4 regions of the Alcanivorax sp. VBW004 genome follow, and region 3 is predicted to be linked to each of the others. Evidence: predicted binding sites of a transcription regulator. Region 3 holds the regulator's gene; each other region holds the start of a gene.
The links. The regulator PhoB, encoded in region 3, activates phosphate uptake and scavenging genes when phosphate is short. The targets are predictions, from matches to a motif close to TGTCATANNNNTGTCANA.
Positions count from the first base shown of each region.

Region 1: a site for PhoB is predicted at 1,754-1,771, ahead of phnC (phosphonate ABC transporter ATP-binding protein). Genes of this name have one in related genera too.
Region 2: a site for PhoB is predicted at 1,772-1,789, ahead of F1529_RS08520 (CDGSH iron-sulfur domain-containing protein). Genes of this name have one in related genera too.
Region 4: a site for PhoB is predicted at 1,881-1,898, ahead of F1529_RS13640 (prolipoprotein diacylglyceryl transferase family protein). Genes of this name have one in related genera too.

Region 1 covers NZ_WNHC01000001.1:1,025,794-1,030,007, forward strand. The annotation lists gene phnD (phosphate/phosphite/phosphonate ABC transporter substrate-binding protein) at 1-823, opposite strand, end outside; gene phnC (phosphonate ABC transporter ATP-binding protein) at 820-1,665, opposite strand; one part of gene F1529_RS04630 (IS3 family transposase) at 1,908-2,773, opposite strand; one part of gene F1529_RS04630 (IS3 family transposase) at 2,773-3,043, opposite strand; gene F1529_RS04635 (hypothetical protein) at 3,136-3,471, shown strand; gene F1529_RS04640 (ISL3 family transposase) at 3,523-4,214, shown strand, end outside.
Region 2 covers NZ_WNHC01000001.1:1,850,975-1,855,188, forward strand. The annotation lists gene ppc (phosphoenolpyruvate carboxylase) at 1-1,327, shown strand, start outside; gene F1529_RS08520 (CDGSH iron-sulfur domain-containing protein) at 1,463-1,714, opposite strand; gene F1529_RS08525 (GNAT family N-acetyltransferase) at 1,842-2,708, shown strand; gene F1529_RS08530 (1-acyl-sn-glycerol-3-phosphate acyltransferase) at 2,759-3,553, shown strand; gene yeiP (elongation factor P-like protein YeiP) at 3,657-4,214, shown strand, end outside.
Region 3 covers NZ_WNHC01000001.1:291,657-295,870, forward strand. The annotation lists gene F1529_RS01375 (TIGR00730 family Rossman fold protein) at 1-98, opposite strand, end outside; gene phoR (phosphate regulon sensor histidine kinase PhoR) at 322-1,632, opposite strand; gene phoB (phosphate regulon transcriptional regulator PhoB) at 1,727-2,431, opposite strand; gene ubiA (4-hydroxybenzoate octaprenyltransferase) at 2,748-3,620, opposite strand; gene F1529_RS01395 (chorismate lyase) at 3,915-4,214, opposite strand, start outside.
Region 4 covers NZ_WNHC01000001.1:3,003,543-3,007,756, forward strand. The annotation lists gene modC (molybdenum ABC transporter ATP-binding protein) at 1-665, shown strand, start outside; gene F1529_RS13640 (prolipoprotein diacylglyceryl transferase family protein) at 643-1,815, opposite strand; gene F1529_RS13645 (hypothetical protein) at 1,955-2,212, opposite strand; gene F1529_RS13650 (GMC oxidoreductase) at 2,385-3,953, shown strand; gene F1529_RS13655 (hypothetical protein) at 4,001-4,214, shown strand, end outside.

The DNA.
Region 1 (4,214 bases), 730 kb from region 3:
CGCGGATGACATCGTAATCTTCGTCGGTAATTGCCGCGAATCCCTCAGCCTTCAGGTTGTCGAGAATCTCCGGGTCATCGATCTGCAGAAAGGCTTTCTGAATGTTGCTCTTCAGCTCAGGGGCCAGGTTCGAACGCAGGGCCCAGGGGTATTGAGGAAAGTCACCGCTGTAGCCCAGCACCTTGACCTTGCTCCGATCAATCAAGCCGCGGTCCATCACATGCTCGAAGATAACTTCGGACAACCCTCCGGCGTCGGCATTGCCATTGGCGACGTTAACCGCAACAGCGTCATGGCTACCGACGAAATGAGCCTCATAGTCCTTTCCGGCTTCGAGCTCTGCCTTCTCAAGGAGTACGGTCTTGGGGATCAGGTGGCTGGAAGTGGATGCGCGGTCACCGTAGGCCATTTTCTTGCCTTTGATATCCGCGAAGGAGCCAACGCCAGAGTCCGCATTGGCAATAATGATGGAGCGATAAGTCGGCTTCCCGTCTACCACCATGGCGGCAAAGGGTTCAATGTCACTCTTACTCTTGGCCATCACATAGGACAACGGACCAAAGTAAGCCAGGTCAATTCGGCCAAAACGCATGGCTTCGATCATGGAGGAGTAATCGGTGGTAACAATCAGTTCTACTTCCTTACCAAGAGTGGTTTCCAGGTAATCCTTCAAAGGTTGGTTTCGCTTGATCAGTTCTGACGCGTTCTCATCCGGCAGCAAGGCAACTTTCAAAAGATCAGGGTCTGTATCTGCGGCATGGGCTGGCCAATGGATGCCGAGCATCATTATCAGAGCCAGCAAAGAGTGAATCATTGTCTTCATTGTGCTATCTCCAGTACGTCTGTCGTTATCGGGGTGGTCTTAGGTTTATGGATGGCTGGTTTGCCTTCCGCAGCTACCACGCTGGGTGAACGGTGGTAAATCTCGTCCAGGTGTTTCGATTTCAGGTTTTCAGGAGCATCGTCAAAAACGATATGAGCGTTCGAAAGGCCGATGATCCGGTCTGCAAAACGCTGGGCGTATTCCAATTGGTGCAAGGAAATAACCGCGGTGATTCCATCTTCCTGACAAATATCGCGCAGTAGGCCGAGTACCTTTTCAGAAGTGGCCGGATCCAGGCTGGCAACGGGCTCATCGGCAAGAATCATGGATGGTTGCTGCACCAATGCTCTGGCGATTCCAACCCGCTGCTGCTGGCCGCCGGACAACTGATCTACTCGGGAAAGCGCTTTGTCAGCCAGACCTACGCGGTCGAGGCATTGCAGAGCCAACTCCAGGTCCTGCCGGGGCAGGGGAAGCAGGCTTCGCCAAGTACCGTGATACGCAAGTCTGCCTGTCAGCACATTCTGTAACGCGGTGTATCGTTCGATCAGCTGGTGATGCTGGAACACCATGGCGGTGCGGCTGCGGTGCTGTCGCAGGATTCTACGGTTGGTCAGTTCACCAAACTCGCCAGACACAACCTTCCCGGTTGTGGGCTTAACCAGGTGATTCAGTGAACGAAGCAGAGTGGATTTACCCGCGCCTGAAAGTCCCAGTAGCACGGTGAATTCGCCCTTGTGAAAGTGAACGTTGGTGGGTTTGAGCGCGAGGACGTTTCCCGGGTAGGTTACGCCCATACTCTCGACTCGAAGCATCACATTGGTTGATTGAGTTGGGGCCACAGGATCACCTTTTGCAATAAATAAGCTCGCCGTATTGCGAGTTACAATTGAACGGTAAAGCTGAGGGATGACACCGTCGTGTCACTGACGTGACAGGTTGATGAAGTGCTTTTGGTTCGCAAGGATTTTCCGAAGGGCTCTGTGAAATACATGGAGCTCAGCCAAAGTGGAACGTGAAGTGGACCCCATCCGTTGGACCACCTGACAGACGATTTAAGCTCTGACCGGACCATCATCAGGCGTCAGGCCGCCTGGGTCAGTGGTTGAGCGAAGTACACCTCATCGGGTGTCGCATCGTCCAGCCCTTGATGGGGCCGCTGACGGTTGTACCAAGTGAAGTACTTCCTCAGCTCCCGGCGTAGGTGGGCACCATCTTCGAAGGCCTTCAGATAGACGCACTCGTACTTCACGCTACGCCAGAGCCGTTCGACGAAGATGTTGTCCCGGTAGCAGCCTTTTCCATCCATGCTGATCCGGACGCCATGGGCCTTCAGTACCTCGGTGAACGCCTGGCTGGTGAATTGGCAGCCCTGATCGCTATTGAAGATGCTCGGCGGCCCATAGCGCTCCAGGGCCTCCTCCAGTGCGTCAATGCAGAAGTCCGTATCCAGGGTGTTCGATACCCGCCAGGCCAGCACACGGCGACTGTGCCAGTCCATGATGGCCACCAGGTACATGAACCCTCGCGCCATTGGGATATACGTCACATCAGTGGCCCAGACTTGGTTGGGACGATCGATGACGCGATCCCTGAGCAGGTAAGGATAGACCCGATGCCCCACGCCAGACTGGCTGGTGCGCGGCTTCGGGTACACCGCGTGCAGCCCCATCTGCCGCATCAGGCGACGGATCCGCTTGCGGTTCACCGTGTGCCCCAAGCGGTTGAGATGGGTCGTCATCCGCCGGGAGCCGTAGACCGGCGTCCGCAGATGCTCCTCGTCGATCAGCCTCATTAGCATCAGGTCCTCGGCGAGTAACTCACGGCGCTGGTAGTATAGCGATGAGCGACTGATACCGAGCAATTGGCACTGCCGGCGCAGGCTGGGATTGTCGGAGGATGGCGGCTCGATCAAGGCCAAGCGCTGAGCCCGGCTCAACGATCGAGCCTGCGCGACAAAAAATCGCGTTCCACCGTCAGCTTGCCGATCTCGCGGTAAAGCGTGTCGATCTCCTCCTGGCTCTTCTGGGCGGCTTTACCATCCTTGCCTTCGAAGACGCCCGTGGCGTTGTCCAGGAGTTCACGCTTCCACTGGCTGACCATGGTGGGGTGGATCTCGAAGCGGGCGGCGATCTCCGACGTTGTCTGATCGCCCTTGAGGGCTGCGAGAGCCACCTTGGCCTTGAAGTCACTGCTGTACTGCTTGCGTTTCCTGCTCATGATTATCGTCTCCAATCGTCATGATCAGAGCTTAACGCCTGGTCCTGATTTCGGGGACCACCTCACTCCTGGTCGCACTATGTCTCGCTTCAGTGGCGTTGTGGCTGCTATCCGCATTGGCAGGCGGGCTCGGGCTGCTGGGCACGACGCTATTGCTGATCCTTTGGGGTGGTGCAATTGCCGCTGTTCTGGTGGGATTCCAAACTTGGATTCTCAAGGAAGCGGGCGCTGACGCGCTGCCGGCCTCTGCAATCTATGTGGCAATCTTCAATGGCGCGATTGGTCTTGGCGCAGTGCTTGGGAGCTATGTTCTCACGCTGGCCGGTCTCTCACAGATCTTTTTGATCGCGGCCATGGCAACAGCAATGGGGACGCTAGCCATTTTGTTGTTAACTTATCCGGCTACAGTTCTTAGCTCTGTAGAATAGGCAGGCACGCTCTCTGACACTTCGAAAATCTGGACAAAGTAAGGAGGCTATGTGGCCTGCGAGCCCGCGAATATTCTCCATCTTCCGAAATACCAAATTCAGGGGACCAAGGTAGAAGAGCACGATCTCCATTTCCATTTAGAAGCTCCTCACCCTATAGCTTGTGAGGAGTGCGATGTAGAGGGAGAGCTTGCCAGATTCGGAAAGCGCGACGTCGCGTACCGTGATCTCCCTATCCACGGAAAACGCGTCACCCTTTGGGTGATCCGCCGCCGTTATACCTGCCGGGCCTGCAAGACCACTTTCAGGCCCCGGCTACCGGAGATGGCGGACAGCTTCCGCATGACGCTGCGGCTGCATGAGTACATAGAGAAGGAATCCTTCAACCACCCCTACACCTTCGTGGCAGCCCAGACCGGCCTGGACGAGAAAACGGTACGCGACATCTTCAGCGCCCGAACCGAGTTCCTTGGGCGCTGGCACCGCTTTGAGACGCCCCGCATTCTGGGCATCGACGAGCTGTACCTGAACAAACGCTACCGCTGCATCCTGACAAACATCGAGGAGCGAACCCTGCTCGACCTGCTGGCTACCCGCCGTCAGGACGTGGTGACCAACTACCTGATGAAGATGAAAGACCGGCAGAAGGTTGAGATCGTCAGCATGGACATGTGGAATCCCTACCGGGCAGCGGTCAAGGCCGTGCTGCCACAGGCCCGCATCGTGGTCGATAAGTTCCATGT
Region 2 (4,214 bases), 1.6 Mb from region 3:
GTTCCGCGATAGCGAACACTGCACCCCCGAGGTAGCCGAAGTGTTGGCCACCTGTGAGGTGATCGCCGAGCAGGGCAGTGAAGGGCTGGGAGCCTACGTGATTTCCATGGCGACCACGCCGTCCGATGTGATGGCGGTGATGTTGCTGCAGAAGATCGCCGGTGTCCGCGAGCCCATGCGCGTGGTGCCGCTGTTTGAAACCCTGGACGATCTGGACGGCGCCGAGCAGACCATGTCGGCCCTGTTGGCGTTGCCGTTCTACCGGGAGCGAGTCGCCGCGGGCCAGGAAGTCATGATCGGCTATTCCGATTCCGCCAAGGACGCCGGTTTTCTCGGTGCTGCCTGGGCCCAGTACCGGGCCCAGGAAAAGCTGACGGCGCTGTTTGCCGAGAACGCTATTCCGCTCACCCTGTTCCATGGCCGGGGTGGCTCCATTTCCCGCGGCGGCTCGCCCACCCGCATGGCGTTGTTGTCGCAGCCGCCGGGATCAGTGGCCGGGCGTATCCGGGTGACGGAGCAGGGTGAGGTGATTCGCTTCAAATATGGCCGCCCGTCGGTGGCGGTGTTCAACCTGGAGCAGTATGTGGCGGCCACACTGGAAGCCACCCTGTTGCCGCCCCAGGCGGCGCGGCCGGAGTGGCGCCAGCAGATGCAGGCGCTGACCGATACCTCTGTGGCGGGCTATCGCGGGGTGGTTCGCGATGAGCCCGAGCTGGTGCGTTACCTGCGTACCGTGACGCCGGAAACCGAATTGTCGCGATTGGCGCTGGGCAGCCGTCCGGCCCGCCGCAAATCGGATCAGGGCATCAGCTCGTTGCGGGCAATTCCCTGGGTGTTCGCCTGGACCCAGATCCGCCTGATGCTGCCTGCCTGGCTGGGCACCGGTGCCGCCCTGGAAGATGCCCAGAACGATGCGGCACAGAATGGCATGGTGCGGGAAATGGCCAGCGAGTGGCCGTTTTTCCAGGGCGTGGTGGATATGCTGGAAATGGTGCTGGCCAAATCCGACCTGCGGGTGGCGGCCTGGTATGAAGAGCGCCTGGCTGGCGATGATGCCGGCCTGATGCGTTTGGGCGAAGTGCTGCGCGAGCGGCTCACCGCCACAGTCAGTGCCCTGTCAGCGCTCACCGGCCGCGAAGATCTGCTGGATAACAACCCGGTGATGCGCTGGTCCATCCGCGTGCGTGACCCGTACACCGACCCGTTGCATTTGCTGCAGGCAGAGCTAATGGCGCGGCTACGTCAGCAGGACGGCGACGAAACGCTGGAAAGCGCCTTGATGGTGACGATCGCGGGGATTGCGGCAGGACTGCGCAACACGGGGTAAAGGCAATTGACAGCTGACAGCTGCGCGAAATCGGCTGTCTTGATTTGAAACGGAAGAGGCCGCGCCCAATCCTTGGACGCGGCCTCTTGGCTTCGACAGGCATGGCAACGCAATCGCGACGTTTTTGCCTGGTGACTATTCACTGTCCACTATCTTCGAATGACTGCCGTCGCAGATCATGCCTTTGCTGCTGTGTTTACAGCCGCAGAAAAACACAATCCTGTCCCGCGTGGCGGTGTAGGGCACCGGAGCGAAGCCGGTGCCCTTGTGGCTGCCGTCGCAATAAGGCTGTGTCTGGCTCAGGCCGCAGGCGCACCAGTAGACCGTATCGCCTTTTTTGACGGGTAGCGGGAACGGTACGGTGTGGGCGATGCGGGGGGTGTCCATGGTGCTCTCCAGGGGGCTTTCGTTAACGTCAAGCGCATTTTTCGTGTGTCGCGCAAATGTCATGCAAATGTCACTGCCTTGCCACGGCGGCTGACGACACTGGCCGAAACTGCCAGTGGAGTACACTATGCTTGCGCAAGCTGCAGGAAAGATCAAAGCGTTAAGCCCGCAATTGAAAGGGGCCTTCGCCAAGCCGTTCGTGGCCACCGCCGAGATTCTTCGCTTTCCCCGTGATATGGCCGCCGAGAGGGCGCTTGAGGCCCCAGCGCCGGGTCGTTTCACGGCCTATTTCACCCGCTCGCGCCGCGAGATTCTGAAAATCCAGCGCCTGCGCTATCGCATCTTTTCCCAGGAATACGGCGCCAGTTTCAGTGCCCCATTCGGGCTCGACCGGGACCGCTTTGATCGTCACTGCCTGCACCTGGTGGTGCGTGATAACCGCAATGGGGAAATCGTGGGTTACACCCGTGTGCTGCCTGGCGATCGCTTGCACCGGACCGGGGGTTTCTATTCCAGCGGTGAATTTGATCTGACCATGCTGGGTCGACTGGATGGCAAGCTGGCAGAGATCGGCCGTACCTGTATCCACCCGGAACACCGCAACGGGGCCGTTATCAGTGTGCTGTGGGCGCGGCTGGCGCAGTACATGCTGGAAAACGATGTGCGCTACCTGCTGGGCTGCGCCAGTATCGCTCTGAGTGAAGGCTATAACGTGGCAGCGGTTAATCAGCGTATCCAGGCGCGCCACCTGAGCCAGGCAGGGCATCGCGTGCAGCCGCATCTGCGCTTGCAGGCGCTGCCAGGAGATGCCCAGGCGGATAGTGTGAAAATGCCTCCGCTGCTCAAGGCCTACCTGCGCATGGGGGCTCAAGTGTGCGGTGAACCGTGCTGGGACCCGGATTTTAACTGCCTGGATTTCTTTGTGTTGATGGCGGTGGAGGACTTGCCCGCCCGTTATGTGCAGCACTTCATGCAGCCGGCCCAGGCGGTGTAAAGCCGGTTGGCAATGCATCGTGGGCAGTTGACGGCTAACGGGCGGGATAGATGAGCGAGATGAATCATAGCGCCAGCGTTTGCGCGTATTCCGAGGGTGGGCTCTGGCCGCAACTGCGCCGAGTGGGGCGGGTGATCCGCGTTGCACTCTATCTGTTGTGGGGTTTTGTGCTGGCGTTCTTGCTGGGGGCGTTCTGGTCTCCGTATCGGCCTGTGGTGCTGGCGGCGAAACAGCGTTGGTGCCGGCATTTTCTGCGTATCCTCGGGGTGGAGTTGACGGTCACGGGGAGCCGGGTGGAAGCCCCCGTGTTTCTGGTCAGCAACCATGTGTCGTGGCTGGATATTCCTGTGATTGCCAGCCAGCGGCATCTGTATTTTCTCTCCAAGGCGGAGGTGGGTGACTGGCCGTTGATCGGCACACTGGCCCGGGCCATGGGGACCCTGTTTATCAAGCGCGGCAGTGGTGAGTCGGTTCACAAGGCCCAGGAAATTGCCAGCCGCTTGCAGCAGGGGCACACGGTGCTGGTGTTCCCGGAAGGAACCACCACCGATGGCTCCAGCCTGCGCCGCTTTTTTCCGCAATTGTTTGATGCCCCCTTGCTGGCGGGCGTGCCGGTGCAACCGTTAGCGGTACGCTACCTGGATAACATGGGCGCTCCGGACCGGGGCCTGGCCTTTATTGGTGACGATGAGTTTCATCATCACCTGTGGGCCATGTTGCTCCGCCAAAAAATCCGCGTTCGCCTGCACTTCTGTACGCCCCTGGATGGTGAAGGCATGGACCGCAAACAATTGTGTGCCCAAGCTTACGAACGGCTTGAGGGGCAATTGAAAGTTCAAAGTTGAAAGCTTAAAAGCGCAAGAACGTTCAACTTGTCTCTCGGCTCTCCCTGCCTGTCGTCTCGCTTTGTTGTAGCATTGGCGCATCAATTGCCCAGGACCGCTTTCCATGACCCGCGCCAGTGAACTGAAAAAATCCGACGTTATCGAAGTCAACGGCACCCTGTATGCCATCCGCCAGATTGAGGTGCAGTCGCCTTCTGCCCGCGGCGCGGCCACCTTGTATAGGGTGAAGGCCAGTGCGGTTGGCGGTGGTCCCAAGTTTGAAGAGCGCTTCAAGGGGGATGACGACGTGGCCACGGTGGAGCTGCAGCGCCGCCCGGTGCAGTTTTCCTACGTGGACGGGGATGACTACATCTTCATGGATAACGAGGATTTCTCCCAATACTTGCTCAAGCAGGAAGATATCAGCGATGAGCTGGCGTTCATCACGGAAGAAACTGAAGGGGTGTTGGCCCTGAGAGTGGAAGAATCGGTTATCGGCCTGGAGCTGCCGGCGTCGGTGGTACTGGAAGTGACTGAAACCACCCCGGCCATGAAGGCTGCGTCTGCATCCGCCCGCACCAAGCCGGCCACCCTGAATACCGGCCTGGTAGTGCAGGTGCCGGAATATATCGTGGAAGGGGAAAAGGTGCGGGTGAATACCGCCGAACGTAAATTCATGTCC
Region 3 (4,214 bases):
TTGCGGTGCACTAATGCCTCGGCCAGTGCTTCGGCCGCCTGAATGTAGACCGGATTATTGCCGGGGCTGGAACCACAATAGACGCAGATTCTTTTCATCGACATTTCCTAATGCACTGTGCTGTAGGTCCCCAGTTAAAGAGCAAATTTTTACTCGCTGACGGTTGGGGATAGACGCCACTGTGGAGCCACCGCTCCAACAGGACAAGATAAGGTCGGCTTTTCTGTAGGAGCGTCGCTGGCGGCGCGATCATCAACGTCTGGAATCGCGCCGCCAGCGACGCTCCTACGCTATATATCTAAGCTGTCACGGTGGGCGCGCTCAGCCCGCCACCGCTGTAGGCTTGCTTACCAGCCGGTCCGCCGGGAAATGGCAGGTGAAGGTGCTGCCCTTGCTAAGCTCGCTGGTGATTTCCAGGCGGCCGTTATGGCGGATCATCACGTGTTTGACGATGGCCAGCCCCAAACCGGTGCCGCCGGTCTGGGTGACGCGGCTGTTGTCCGGTCGATAAAAACGTTCGGTCAGCCGGGGGATATGGGCCGGGTCGATCCCGATGCCGTCGTCGGTGACGGACAGGTGCGCGCCGTGGGCATCCTGCCACCAGCGGATGTGGATGGTGCCTTCGGCCGGAGTGTATTTCACCGCGTTGGTAATCAGGTTGCCGAAGGCGCTTTCCAGTTCAGCGGGATTGGCGATCAGCCGGGCGTCCAGGGGGACATCCAGTTCAATCCGGTGGTGTTTGTCGCTGCTGATGGCCAGCGCATTGTCTTTCATGCGGTTAAGCATGCCGTGTACCGGTACGGCTTGCCGCACGCTGTCGGCTTCGGTGCCTTCCAGTCGGGCCAGCAGCAACAGGTCGGCGACCAGGGCTTCCATGCGGTTGGACTGGTTGTCCATCTGCACCAGCGCCCGGCGCAGGCGTGCCTGCTCATCGGGGATGGTATCGAGCAGGGTTTCCAGGTAGCCCTTGAGCACGGTGAGCGGGGTTTTCAGCTCATGGCTGACGTTGGCGACGAAGTCTTTGCGCATCTGCTCCAGGTGGTGCAGGCGGGTCACGTCACGGGCGATCAAGAGTTGTTCGCCGACACCAAACTCGGTGACGCGGAACTGGAGGATGCGGTTGTCGTCCACCGGCGAGGGAATTTCCAGCGCTTCGTCAAACTCGCTCTTGGTCAGGTACTCGGTGAAGCGGGGGTGGCGAATCAGGTTGGTGAGCGGTTGCCCCAGATCCTGGCCGGCATTGAACCCCATGGCGCGTTCCGCAGCATGGTTCCAGTATTCCAGGTAACCGTGTTGGTCGATCAGGATGACCACGTCGTCCAGGGCATTCACCGATTGCTGGGCACGATGAATAATGCCCTGCAGGTTTTCCTGGGCGCGGCGTTCCTTCTGGAATAAATGCTCAAGGCGGGTATAAAACTCGCCCCACAGGCCGATGCTGTCCGGGGGTTCGGTGTGATCATCGCGAACCAGCCAGCTGTACAGGGCGAACAGTTGGCGGGTGCTCCAGAAAATATACCCCACCAGCCCTGCCAGCAGCGGCCAGATGTGCCCTACCGCCAGAGCGGCAAGGGCGGCCAGAAAAATCAGGCCGGCAATGCGATTTACTTCCTTGGCCAGGCTGGCTTTCATGCGTCAGTCACCGCGATTCGTTACCGGGTTCGCAGGTTGCCGGGCGAGGGCCCGACAATGGGCCTCCAGTATAAGCAGCTGCGTGGCTGCTGTCTCAGCCGGCTTTTGCGGATTTTACTGAAAAGCGGTAGCCGGTGCCGCGTACGGTCTGGATAAAGCGGTCATAGTCGAACGGCGCCAGGGCTTTACGCAGCCGGCGGATGTGCACGTCGATGGTGCGGTCTTCCACGTACACGTTGGCGCCCCACACCTGGTCCAGCAGTTGGGTACGGGAATAGGCGCGCTCCTGGTGACTCATGAAGAACTCGAGTAACCGGTATTCGGTGGGGCCCATGTCCACGGGGTAATCGTCCGCGCTGATGCGGTGGCTGACCGGGTCCAGACACAACCCTTCCACTTCAATGGCCTTTTCCGCTGCCACACTGGACGCGCGACGCAGCACCGCCTTGATGCGAGAGATAAGTTCGCGGGTGGAGAAGGGCTTGGTGATGTAATCATCGGCCCCCACGTCCAGCCCCTGAATCTTGTTATCTTCCTCGCTTTTTGCGGTGAGCATGATGATTGGCACCTCGTTGGTGGTTTCATCACGCTTCAGGCGGCGAGCCAGTTCGATGCCGGTGACGGATGGCAGCATCCAGTCCAGAAGCACCAGATCCGGGCGTTCATCCACGATGATTTCATGGCCGCGCTGGGCGTTTTCTGCTTCCAGCACATCGAAATCAGCCAGCTCAAGGGCGACGGCAACCATCTCACGGATGGCGGGCTCGTCATCAACAATCAAAATGCGGTTACGGGACATGGCTTACCTTCCTTGCCTGTCATGGGCGCGCATGCGCTACCCGGAATGTTGCCCTATTAGATTGCCTTTTTATGACATCCGTATGACAGATAGAGGCGCAGCATGCAACAAGCAACATGCGCCAACGCGGATCTGGGTTTGTACGAAAGGGCAGAAACGTGGCGGGCCGCGAGCCATGGAAGGCGGTTTCTACGGTGTCCGGCATGGCTCGGCCGAAGGCCGCAGATGAAACGCCTCGGCGCGAAGTGATGCGGTTTCCCGTTCCCTGCAGGGGTAATTCGTGTTGTTGCGTGGTGCGTGCAGTGTGTTGCGTCTCTTAAAAATACTGAAAATACAGGCCGATAAACACGCAGGCCCCGGCCCAGTGGTTGTTCAGGAAGGCGTGGAAGCTGGGCCAGCGTTCGCGGTAGCGGATCAGGCTGTGCTGGTAGGCAAAGCTCAGGGCCATGCCGACCAGCCCGGCGTACCAGGGCCAGCTGAAGTCCAGCCGCTGACCGACCATGATCAGTGCCAGCAGGGTGAGGGCCTGCAGCAGGCCGATCATCAAACGGTCCGCATCGCCGAACAGGATGGCGGTGCTCTTGATGCCCAGCTTCAGGTCGTCTTCACGGTCGCACATGGCGTACTCGGTGTCGTAGGCCACGGTCCACAGCACATTGGCCACGTACAGCAGCCAGGCGATTTCCGGCACCTCGCCGGTTTCAGCGGCAAAGGCCATGGGGATCGCCCAGCTAAAGGCCGCGCCCAGGAACAGCTGGGGCATAAAGGTGAAGCGCTTGGTGAAGGGGTACAGCACGGCGAGGCCCAGCCCGCCGAAGGAGAGCCAGAACGTCAATTCGTTGAGAAACAGCACCAGTCCAAAGGCCAGCAGCCCGAGTCCACAGAACAGCGCCAGCGCCTGCTTGGCGCTCAGTGCGCCGGTGGCCAGCGGGCGCCCCTGGGTGCGTTCCACATCGCCATCGAAATCCCGGTCGGCAAAATCGTTAATCACGCAGCCCGCCGCCCGCATGATCACCACACCCAGGAAGAACACCACAATCACGGTCAGGCTGGGGGTGCCGGCCCCGGCAATCCACACCGCCCACAGGGTGGGCCAGAGCAACAACAGCGTGCCGATGGGGCGATCCAGGCGCATCAGTTGAATATAGGGCCACAGGGCGGGGTAACGTTGTTCAACAAAGGCAAACATGGGACATCCGATTGTCAGGGCAGGGGGTAAGTTTCAAGTTGAAAGTGGAAAGTTTCAAGGCGCGAATCGCGGTTGTTGCCAACCGTTTTGCAGTCACGCACCGGTGCCTGGTATCCCCCTCCTGTAGGAGCACCACTTGAGGTGCGAACCGCGTGTGAACGCGGCATCGGCCGAAGGCCGATCAGGAATGTCAGGGCTCGACAGCTCTTTCGGGAAAGGGATGGGAGCGGTTGCGACGCCATTTCCTCGCTGGCGCTCGGTTCGCACCTCAAGTGGTGCTCCTACAGGGGGATTTTAGACGTGCAGTTGCCTGGAGTTTGCGCCTTGCAGCCCCTCTGCCTCCACCTTCTCCCACAGCGCCGGCAGAAAATACTCCGCCACCAGCAGGGGCGCGCCACGTTTGATAAAGCGCGACTGCCGGCCCCAGCACACCGGGTGGTTCTGGCCCGGTGAGGCCAGCCGTGCCCACACCTGATCCCGCTGGCATACCGGGCGGTTATATAACTCCAGGCCCAGGGAGCGGCTGCCCATGTGGCCGAGGGAACGGTTGGCGCCGGCCAGGCTGGTCAGTGGCAGCACGCTGCGGGCCGCCAC
Region 4 (4,214 bases), 2.7 Mb from region 3:
CTGGCGGGGAAAGCCAGCGGGTGGCGCTGGCGCGGGCCTTGCTGGGGGCGCCGCAACTGCTGCTGCTCGATGAGCCGTTGTCGGCCCTGGATGAGGCACACAAGCGTGAACTTCTGGATCTGATTGCCCTGGCCGCGCGCACCGTGCCGGTGCTGTACGTGACCCACAACATGGATGAGCTGCTGCGCCTGTCGGATCAGGTCTGGCTGATGGAGCGTGGCCGCATTATTGCCCAGGGGTCAGCCAGCCAGGAGCTGTCGCGGCTGGATGGCTCCCTGGCTCAACGCGCGGACGCCACCGCTCTGTTGGCTGGCCTGGTTGCGGACTATGCTGGCGAGGATCATTTGCAGGGCATTACGGTGGGGGATGCCACGCTGTGGCTGCCTGTTGAGCAGCCGCTGGTTGCCGGTGAATCTGTGCGGCTGCGCATTGCCGCCCGGGATGTGAGCCTTTGCCTGAGTGCGCCGGGCGACAGCAGTATTCTCAATATTCTGCCGGCCCGGGTGGTCGGCTTGCGTGAGGTGGGGCCCGGGCAATGCCTGGTGCAGCTTGCCCTGGCCGGGCAGTGCATTCTGGCCCGGATTTCCGGGCGTTCTGCTCGTCAGCTTTCCCTGTTTCCCGGTGCCGACGTCTATGCCCAGATCAAGGCCGTGGCGCTGGTGTAGAACTGCGCAGGGTGGCGCCGAGGGGCGCGGGGCCTGATGGCTGCCCCGTGTCTTTCTTGTCATGCTGGTGATGCTCACCGTCGCAGCCGGCCTGGCTACGCCAGTCAGCGGCCAACCCGAATCGTAGCTCGCCGGTGGTGATGGTGCTGGTGCCCGAGAAGAAAAACATGACAACCGTAATCAACTGCAGACACAGGATGACTCCCGGCGTCCACAGTGCGCCTAGCCCTGCGTGGAGTAACGGCTGTAAATCACTATGTGCGGGCAGGGCGATGCTGATAGCCACACCGTACAGTGCGGCGAGCAATGCCATCAGCTGATAGACCGAGAACAGCTTGCTGCCCCCACGGTAATCCGCCCGCAGTGTTTCCGAATACACTCGCCAAAGCTGGCTGCCCACCAGGCTCAGAGCAAAGGCCAGGGCAAATAACTGGTGGAAGAAGAGGGCGCTGCATAACAATGCCAGCGCCGTGTAGAGCACGCAGGTCACCGCCTGAATGGGAATGACCTTGACGGCTTCCATTTCCCCGGCAAAGGCGATTTTTTTGGTTTTGCCGATAAAGACATGGTTGAGCGTGGCAAACATGCGCCGGGCCCAGGTGGGTGCATCGTTGAGCGCTTTACCGTAACAGCAGCCGAAACTGATACAGGCCAGTCGACCGATCCCTTCCCCCATCACGTAGGCGATGGACATGGCTGCCAGCATGGGCAGAGTGGGCAGCGGCGTGTCCCACCAGTGCTGGCTGGCCTTGTCCGCCAGCCACAGGGATATGGGTGCAATGATAATACCCACGAAACTGGCGCCGCCGACGGTAAAGCCGTGTCGATTTTTCTCTACCACTGTGGCGATAATCTTGGCTGCTGGCAGGCAAATGGCGAGTACCCCAAGGGTCAGGAGTACGGTGGTCATCAGTGAAACACCGACGGCGGCAGTAAGAAGAATGAACGTGGCGACGCCGAACCCGCCGGCCAGGCCGGTAAATAAACCATAGAAGGTGAGATTCAGGCCCTGCCAGGAACCGTCACCGTTTTTCTTCAAGGGCAGGGACGCGACAAATTGCCAGCGTTCCTCGGGAAGGTGGCGGAACAATTGACGAAATCCAAGCCCGAACAGCAGGGCACAGACGAGCAGAAACAGATCTGCAGCCATGAGCTAGCTCCTTAGACGGTTTCCGCCAAGGGTGTCGCCACAAGGGTGCGAATGAATGACAGCGCGGTGACGCTTCAATGACAGCGTAAGTGCTATGCGTGAAAAGGACGGATGGGGACGAAGGAAACGGTGGGGGAAATCAGTCGCGGTTACGCAGAAAGCTCTCTGCCGCTTGCACGATCAACTCGGTGACAGAACGGTCTTCCATCAGTGCCTGCATTTTCAGGCGCTTGTGTAAATCGGCGGGAATGTCCGCGGTGAGACGCCGGTAGCCTTCACGAACAGCGCCTTGCCGCGCGGTTGCCTGCCGCGACGCGCTGGCCACCTTTTTCGGGGCAGCAGCCCGCTTGCGAGGGCGCTTTTTCTCTTCAATAGTAACGAAATCGATCTGTTCCATGGATGCTGCTGTGGGCCGGCAAAGATGGTGGTCAGGTTACTGGAAAGCGGTGTAAATGGACAGGATTGGCGCTTAAATTTATAGTGCAAAAAATAGTGCAAAAAGTAGTGTAAGAAGAGAGTTGGACGCTCGGGGAGCCGACAACAAAAAGCAGAAAAACACTGGGGACGACATGGAAAAGGTGGATGTGCTGGTCATCGGCAGTGGCTTCGGGGGCGCTGTGATGGCATGCCGACTGGCCGAGAAGGGAAGCAAGGTGGTGGTGCTGGAGCGGGGCAGGCGCTGGTTGCCTGGTGATTACCCGTCCGTTTCCCAGACAGACTGGCTTTGGGATGAAGATGAGCCGGAAAAACAAAACGGCTGGATTGATTTTCGCAATTTCGGTGACATGAGTATTGCCATGGGATCCGGGGTTGGCGGCGGCTCGCTGATTTATGCCAACGTCAGTATTGAAGCCAAACCCGAGGCCTTCGAGCAGGGTTGGCCTGAGGCGATTGATTACGCCACCCTGAAACCCTATTACGACATCACTGGCGTGATGCTCAATGTGCAGACATTGCCGACGAGCCAGTGGACGCCACGCACCCACCTGATGAAAGAAGCGGCGGAGGCGGTCGGCGCCGGGGACCGTTTCACCGTGGTACCCCAGGCGATTACGTTTGATCCAGAGTGGCGCGCGGAAAACGACGATTCGTTCGATTACCGCCATAGTAAAAGCTGGGTCAACGCCCAGGGCAAAGAGCAGGGCACTTGCACCCATTGCGGCAATTGCGATCTGGGTTGCCCGGTGAAAGCCAAGAATACCCTGGATCTCAATTATCTGGCGGCGGCGGAAAGTGCTGGTGCGCAGATTCGTCCGTTGCATCACGTGCGCACGATTCGGCCGCTGGCCTCGGGGGGCTATGAAGTGCAGGCCATGGATCTGGATGCGCGGGGCTGGCGTGGTTTCCGGGCTGACAAGGTGATCGTGGCTGCTGGCTCCATGGGGTCCACCGAACTGTTACTGCGCTGCCGGGATCAGTTCAAGACGCTGCCGAAACTCAGCCGTAAGCTCGGGCATAACTGGAGCAGTAATGGCGATTTTGCCACGGCGGCTTTCTATGAAGATCGTCAGATTTCACCTACGCGGGGCCCGACCATCACCAGCGCCATCGATTACCTGGATGGCTCGGACAATGGCGCCCGGTATTTTGTGGAAGACGGTGGATTGCCGGATATTCTTGGTAGCTGGCTGGAGCGCCTAGGCAAGCAATCCCGGTTTGCCGGCAGCCGGCTGGGTGCGGCCATGCTGAAATATGGCGACAGCAGTAATCCCTTTGGCAAAATGATGCCCTGGTTTGGCCAGGCCATGGATGATCCCGGTGGTACCTTTTCTCTGGGCCGGCGCTGGTACTGGCCATGGAAGCGTGATCGCCTGAAGCTCAAGTGGGATTACCGCAAGGCAGAAAAGGCAGTACAGGGGTTGGCCGATCGGCATTTGTCGTTGACGGCAGCCACTGGGGGCAACCCGATGACACCCGCTACCTGGACCTGGTTCAAGAATCTGGTCACACCGCACCCACTGGGTGGCTGCAATATGGCGGATTCTGTGGAACAGGGGGTGGTGAACCATGCCGGGGAAGTGTTCAACTATCCAGGTCTCTATGTGGTGGATGGCGCCATGGTGCCTCGGGCTTTGGGCCTGAACCCGTCACGGACCATTGCGGCGCTGGCGGAGTATTGTGCGGCGCAGATGGATTGAATCTTGTGCCTGAAAACTGAATTGCCTGAAGGGAGAAGCGCAACAGCATGAGTGATGCTCGTTTCCATATCGTGTTTTCCGGGAAGCTGGTCGGCGGTGCTGACCTGGCCACGGTGAAGAACAATCTGGGGCGTTTGTTCAAGATGGACAGCGCCCGGGTTGAGAAACTGTTTTCCGGCCAGCCAGTGGTGATCAAGAAAGATGCTGATCAGGCCACGGCCATGAAGTTTCGGGCGCTGATGAAGCAGGCCGGGGCGGAAT